Sediminicoccus rosea: one gene and its partner. Each later gene encodes a partner of the first gene's protein in a complex. Links are inferred from orthologs where the notes say so. Each region holds a gene or a part of one and is shown in the gene's direction. Other genes may lie near its edges.

Region 1 (3,445 bases):
CAGGGGGCGCTTGCCCGGCGGGCACCTGCATGGCAGCAGCCCTGCCATGTGGATCATGCTGGCCGGACCCTACAGCACGGGCAATGCCGATGCCGAGACCCGCGCGGCGCGGCTCGTCGCGCTGAACCGGGCGGCGCTGGAGGTGTTTCGCCGCGGCCATGTCCCCGTCATCGGCGTGAACATGGCGCTTCCCCTCATCGCGGCCGCCGGCAATACCGAAGCCGCCCATGCCGAGGTGATGATGCCGCTCAGCCTCGCGCTGGCCGAGCGCTGCGACGCTTGCCTGCGCCTCGGCGGCGCCTCGGTGGGCGCGGATGCGGAGGTGGCGCGGTTCCGCGCGGCCGGAAAGCCCGTCTTCTTCGCGCTGGATGAGGTCCCGGCCGCCTAGGGCGCGCGCGCCGCATCCATGGGGGCGGCGATGGGCGTGAGGCCTTGCACGGGCGCTGGCTCCGGGTCGGGCGTGGCTGGCGCGGCCTGGGCCAGGGGCGCGGCCGGCGGCAGCGGCTCGGCCACCGGGGCGGGCGGTGCGGGCGCCGGCTCCGCGCGCGGCGCGGCGGTGCGGCGCTGGCCGGGGCGGGCGGCGGGCTCGGCCTGGGTGGCGGTGTAGTCGGGCACCACGCGGGCCTGGTTGCCCGCGATCACCAGCACGGCCGTGCCGAGGGGGATGGGCACCTGGTCCCGCTGCGTGACCGAGATCAGTTCGGCGTCATTGTTCTTGCGGATGATGTATTCCACCGCGTCCGTGTTGGCCGTGGCGCGCTCGGCCGTCGTGCCGACCAGGCTGCCCAGCAGCGCGCCACCGACCGCGCCCAGCGCCGTGCTGACGGAATTGCCGGCCGCCGCCGCGCCGCCGATGGCGCCGCCCGCCGCAGCGCCCGCCGTGGCGCCGGTTTCGCCGCCCGCCGCGATGGCGACCCGGCGCGAGCCGACGATCACGCCCTGCTGCACGGGGTTGGCCTGCTGCACGGCGCGCGCCGAATACTCATTGGCCGAGAAGCTGCTGCCGCAGGCGCCGAGCGCACCCAGCGCGAGCAGGGCAGCGAGGCGGAGAGGAAGGGAACGGTTCATGCGCGCAGCACATAGGCCCCCCCACCCCTTCGCGCCAAGTCTTTGCATGTCCTATATGCAAGCCATGCAAGTCCCCTTCCTGAAGATGCATGGCCTGGGCAATGACTTCGTCGTGCTGGATGCACGGGCGGAGCCGCGCGCCCTGGCGGCCGAGACCATCCGCTGGGTGGGGGACCGGCATCGCGGCGTGGGCTTCGACCAATTGATCACGCTGGAACCGGCGCAAGACGCCGACGTCTTCTTCCGCTTCCACAATTCCGATGGCAGCGAAGCCGGCGCCTGCGGCAATGGCACGCGCTGCGCGGCCTCGCTCATCCTGAACGAGACGGGGCGCTCCAGCATCGCGATCCGCACCATCGCGGGCCTGCTGGGTGCCGAGCGCCTGCCCGATGGCACGGTGCGCGTGGACATGGGCCCGCCCCGCCTGGGTTGGGCCGACGTGCCGCTGGCGCGCGAGATGGACACGCTGCATGTGCCCATGGCCGCCGATGGCGTGAGCGATGCCGCCTGCTGCTCCATGGGCAATCCGCACGCGAATTTCTTCGTCGAGGAGCTGAGCGCACTCGACGTCTTCCGCATCGGGCCGGAGCTGGAGCACCACCCGCTGCTGCCCGAGCGCGCCAATATCGGTTTCGTGCAGGTGCTGGCGCGGGACCATATCCGGCTCGTCGTCTGGGAGCGCGGTGCGGGCTATACGCTGGCCTGCGGCTCTGGCGCCTGCGCCGCGCTGGTGAATGCGCGGCGGCGCGGCCTGGTGGAGGCGCGCTGCACCGTGACGCTGCCGGGCGGGGACCTCGTAATCGAGCAGCGCGCGGACGGGCATGTGCTGATGAGCGGCCCGGTCGCGACCTCCTTCAAGGGTGAGCTCACCCTTGGCTGAAACCCTGACCTTCGGTTGCCGGCTGAACCTGGCCGAGAGCGAGACCATGCGCGGCCTCGCGGCGCGGGCGGGCTATGCCGATGCGCTGATCATCAACACCTGCGCCGTGACGGGTGAGGCGGAATCCCAGGCGCGGCAGGCGATCCGCCGCGCCGCGCGGGAACAGCCCGGCCGGCCCATCCTGGTGACGGGCTGCGCCGCGCAGATCGCGCCCGAGACCTGGGCGGCGCTGCCCGGCGTCACGCGCGTCATCGGCAATGGCGCGAAGCTCGACCCCGCCGCCTGGGGCGCGCCGGTGGCGCCGATTGGGCGCGCGGCCCCCATGGGCATCGCGGCAGGCGGCGGCACGCGCGGCTTCCTCGCGGTGCAGCAGGGCTGCGACCACGCCTGCACCTTCTGCATCATCCCGCAGGGGCGGGGGCCGGCGCGCGCCCTGCCGATCCCCGAGGCGGTCGCGGCGGCGCGGGACCTCGCCACGCGCCATGCCGAGATCGTGCTGACCGGCGTGGACCTGGCCAGCCACCCCGAACTCCCCGTGCTGATCCGCGCCATCCTGGGCGAGGTGCCGGAACTCCCGCGGCTGCGCCTCTCCTCGCTCGACCCCGCCGCCTTGGGCGAGGATTTCTGGCGCGTCTTCGCCGAGGAGGCGCGGCTGATGCCGCATCTGCACCTTTCGGCGCAGCATGGGCATGACCTGATCCTGAAGCGCATGAAGCGGCGACATTCGCGGGCCGACCTGCTGCGGCTCTCCGCCCGCGCCCGCGCCCTGCGCCCGGATGCGGCCCTGGGGGCTGACCTCATCGCCGGCTTCCCGACCGAGACGGAGGCGCATTTCGCCGCGTTGCTGGAGCTGGTGGCGGAGACGCGTCTCGCCTTCCTCCACGTCTTTCCCTATTCCGCGCGCAGCGGCACGCCGGCCGCGCGCATGCCGCAACTGCCCATGGCGCTGCGGCGCGAGCGCGCGGCGCGGCTTCGCGCGGCGGGCGAGGCGGAGCGCGCGCGCTTCCTGGCGGCCCGGGTGGGGCGCATCGAGCACAGCCTGATGGAGGCGGACGGCATGGGCCACACGCAGCATTTTGCGCCGATCCGCGTGCCGGGGGCCGCGCGCGGCAGCCTGATCCGCGCGCGCGTCACGGGCCATGACGGCCGCATGCTGATGGCGGAGGCGGCCTGATGGCGCTGCGTGACCTATGGGGCAAGCTGACCGGCAAGGCGCCCGCCCCGGCCGAGCAGAGCACGGTGCCGCCATCGCCCATGGAGCCGGTGGCCGAGCCGCCGGCGCCCGAGCCGGAGCCACCACCGCCGCCCGAGCCCCCGCCGCCGCCCGCGCCCATCCCAGAGCCGGCGCCGCCCATCGAGGCGCGCGCCCCGGAGCCCCCGGCGCCCGAGCCGGAACCTGCCCAGCCGCTCGGCTTCTTTGGCCGGTTGAAGGCCGGGCTCGCGCGCTCCACCGCGAAGCTGACGGATGCGATCGGCAGCGTCTTCACCAAGCGCAAG
Region 2 (3,326 bases), 3.9 Mb from region 1 along the record:
ACCTGCCCGCCTCCATCACCGACCGCGTGCAGAGCCAGCCGCCCGAGGGCTGGCCCACCCTCGACATCACCAAGCCCGAGACGGATTTCCAGCTGCAGCAGGGCCTCTCGCTGGTGCGCGCCATGGCGGCCAACCCGCAGCGCCGCGCGCAGCGCTGACGGGAGATCCCGGCCCGCCGTGTCTGAGGAACGCCCGTCTGAGGAACGCCCGTCTGAGGAACGCCCGCCCGAGGAGAGCCTGAACACGCAGGGCGGGCGACGCGGCTGGATCTGGCTCGGCGTCTTCTGGCTGGTGGCGGTGCTGGCCTTTGGCGGCGGCGGCGTGACGCTGGCGGTGCTCGGCCCGCCCGCCGCCCCCACCGCCGAATTGGCGCTGGCCCCCATCGAGACGCCACCGCCCGCGCCGCCACCGCCGCGCGGCGTGCCGGAGAGCCTGGCGCGGCATGTGGACCCGGCCCTGGTGGAGTTCACGGCGGCCGGCGCCCTGCCGCGCATCGGCCCGGATGGCCGCATGCCCATGCGCGCCTATGCCCGCCCCTTCGACCGGCAGGACCCGCGCCCGCGCGTGGCGCTCATCCTGGGCGGCATCGGCCTGCGCGCCGGGCTCTCGGAGGAGGCGATCCGCACCCTGCCGCGCAACGTCGCCCTCGCCTTCACCCCCTATGCGCCCAACCCCATCCCCCTGATCGAGGCGGCGCGCGAGCGCGGCTTCGAGACGCTGCTGGCCCTGCCGATGGAGCCGACCGGCTTCCCGATGAACGATCCCGGCCACCGCGCGCTGCTGACGGGGCTTTCGGCCGGCGAGAACGCGCAGCGGCTGGAATGGCTGCTGGCGCGCTTTCCCGGCCATGTCGGGGCCGTCGGTGCGCTGACCTCCATGCGCGGCGACCGCTTCGCCGCCCTGGCCGAGCCCTTCGCCCAGATGCAGCTGGCGCTGAACGCGCGCGGCCTGCTCTATTTCGACGCCCGCCCGGGCGCGCCCCACCCGCAGCGCGCCTGGGGGTTCACCGTGGATGTGGTGGTGGATGAGCCGCATACGCGCGGCGAGATCGAGCAGCGCCTCGCGCAGCTGGAACGCCTGGCGCGGGAACGCGGTGGCGCGCTCGGCTATCTGGGCGAGGTGACGCCGGTGTCGCTGGAGCGCCTTGCCGCCTGGAGCGGCGGGCTCGATGCCCGCGGGGTGGCGCTGGCCCCCGTCACCGCCCTGGTCCGCCGCCCGGAGATCGCCACCCGATGAAAGATCTGTCCCTTTGGCCCTATCGCCCCAATGTGGGGGCTGTCCTGTTCAACGCGGCGGGGCTGATCCTCGTTGCCCGCCGAGCCGACATGCCCAATGCCGAGGGCGCGCCCGGCGGCTGGCAGCTGCCCCAGGGCGGGATGGATGCGGGCGAGGACCCGGCCGTCGCCGTCTTCCGCGAGCTGGAGGAGGAGATCGGCACCGCCCGCGCCGAGATCCTGGCCGAGCACCCGGAATGGCTGAACTACGACCTGCCGCCCGAGCTGATCGGCAAGGCGCTGGGCGGCAAGTATCGCGGCCAGACGCAGAAATGGTTCGCCCTGCGCTTCCTGGGCGAGGATGCCGACATCCGCCTCGACCTCGACCCCCACCCGGAATTCGATGCCTGGCGCTGGGCGCGGCTGGCGGAGCTGCCGGGCATGGCGGTGCCCTTCAAGCGGGCGATCTATGAGCGGCTCGCGGTGGATTTTTCCCGATTTGCCGCCTGAACAGCCTCAGTGCCGGTGGCGATGCGCCGGCGCGGGGGACGCGGCGCCGCCGGCATAGCCGCGCAACTCGGCGTAGCGTGTGACCTGCGCGGTGGAAAGCAGCGCCGTCTGCAGCAGGTGGGTGCGCAGGTGCTCGGCCCGCAGCGCGGCCTGCAGGGCCCCGATCCGCTCGGTCTTGGCGGTGATTTCCGCCGGCGTGATCCGGCGTTCGCGGAAGGCGGCGTCCAGGCCGCGCTCGGCCTCCACGATCTCGGCGCCGAGCCGCCGCGCCTCGGCCCGGTGGGCGGCCATCAGGGCCTCGGTCTCGCGCCGCTGCTCGGGCGTCAGGCCGAGGGGCCCGGCCAGCTCCAGCACATGCATGGGCCCGGGCCAGCCATTCAGCTCGGCGGCGAGCGCCAGCATCATGCCGCGCCCGGCCAGCAGATCCTCGACCTGCTGTGGCGAGAGGGCGCGGATCTCGCGCTGCTGCATCCCCGAATAGGGGATGGCGTGCTGGGCGAGTGCGGGGCTGGCACAAAGGGCGGATGCGATGAGAAGGGCGCGGATCATGCCACGCCTATAGCACCGCGGGCCTCAGAACGCGTCGAAGAAGATCTTGCTGGCGAGCCCGAGCCCCAGCAGCGCGAGCCCCATGGACACGCCCGGCCAATAGGGCCGGGCGCCATATTGCAGCACGAGCGCATTGGCCGCGAGCGAGCCCACCAGCCCCGCCAGCGGCTGCCACCAGGCGAATTGCCAGAAACCGAAGCCCAGCAGCACCAGCCACATGATGAAGGAGGACCGGCCGAGCCAGCGGAAGGCGCGGTCGGCCGGCTCATAGTCCGGGCGCAGCCCGGGGGTGGAGCTGCGCGATTCGATCATGCCGGCGATGGCCAGCGCCACCAGGGCCACGAAGTAGATGTCCATGAAGGGGGGGAAAACACGCCGCGCCCTTTGCCGCAAGACAGGAAAGCGCGAAGATGGCGACCCTGAATCAAGAGGCCCGGCCCATCGTGAAGAAATTCGCCAGCACCGAACGCTACATCGCGCCGCGCGAGCTGGAGGTGGCGGTCAACGCCGCCATCGCCCTGCAACGCCCTCTCCTGGTCAAGGGCGAGCCCGGCACGGGCAAGACCGTGCTGGCGCAGGAGATCGCGCGCAGCATGGGCTACCCGCTGATCGAGTGGCACATCAAATCCACCACCAAGGCGCAGCAGGGCCTCTACGAATACGACGCGGTGAGCCGCCTGCGCGACGGGCAGCTGGGCGATGAGCGCGTGCGGGACGTGTCCAACTACATCATCCGCGGCAAGCTCTGGGAGGCCTTCGCCAGCGAGACGCCGGTCGTCCTGCTGATCGACGAGGTGGACAAGGCGGACATCGAATTCCCGAACGACCTGCTGCTCGAGCTCGACCGCATGCAGTTCCACGTCTACGAGACGAAGGAGACGGTCGTGGCGCGCCACCGCCCCATCGTCATCATCACCTCGAACAACGAGAAGGAGCTGCCGGACGCCTTCCTGCGCCGCTGCTTCTTCCACTTCATCCGCTTCCCCGACCGCGAGACGATGGAGCGCATCCTGGAAGCGCATTACCCGGGCCTGCGCGCCGACCTGGCGCGGG

What was found.
Region 2: the proteins of dapF (region 1) and R9Z33_RS23125 are in contact, whole or in part, in a solved structure (PDB 5YGU), measured with the Escherichia coli proteins. The link is inferred for Sediminicoccus rosea from one-to-one orthologs.

The regions. Positions count from the first base shown.
Region 1 is NZ_CP137852.1:939,159-942,603, forward strand. What follows is about bases 292-3,040. They hold dapF (diaminopimelate epimerase), read left to right. Parts: upstream 292-1,132; coding sequence 1,133-1,948; downstream 1,949-3,040. Other genes in these bases: R9Z33_RS04395 (DUF1937 family protein), read left to right, coding at 292-388; R9Z33_RS04400 (hypothetical protein), read right to left, coding at 385-1,068; R9Z33_RS04410 (MiaB/RimO family radical SAM methylthiotransferase), read left to right, coding at 1,941-3,040. Also shown: more of R9Z33_RS04395, read left to right, coding at 47-291; more of R9Z33_RS04410, read left to right, coding at 3,041-3,122; signal recognition particle-docking protein FtsY, read left to right, coding at 3,122-3,445. UniProt on the Escherichia coli protein: Involved in the succinylase branch of the L-lysine biosynthesis and in the biosynthesis of the pentapeptide incorporated in the peptidoglycan moiety. Catalyzes the stereoinversion of LL-2,6-diaminopimelate (L,L-DAP) to meso-diaminopimelate (meso-DAP).
Region 2 is NZ_CP137852.1:4,801,055-4,804,380, reverse strand. Bases 1-2,978 are described here. They hold R9Z33_RS23125 (RNA pyrophosphohydrolase), read left to right. Parts: upstream 1-1,232; coding sequence 1,233-1,724; downstream 1,725-2,978. Other genes in these bases: R9Z33_RS23110 (AAA family ATPase), read left to right, coding at 2,684-2,978; R9Z33_RS23115 (hypothetical protein), read right to left, coding at 2,298-2,630; R9Z33_RS23120 (periplasmic heavy metal sensor), read right to left, coding at 1,731-2,273; R9Z33_RS23130 (divergent polysaccharide deacetylase family protein), read left to right, coding at 178-1,236; R9Z33_RS23135 (S41 family peptidase), read left to right, coding at 1-158. Outside these bases: more of R9Z33_RS23110, read left to right, coding at 2,979-3,326. UniProt on the Escherichia coli protein: Master regulator of 5'-end-dependent mRNA decay.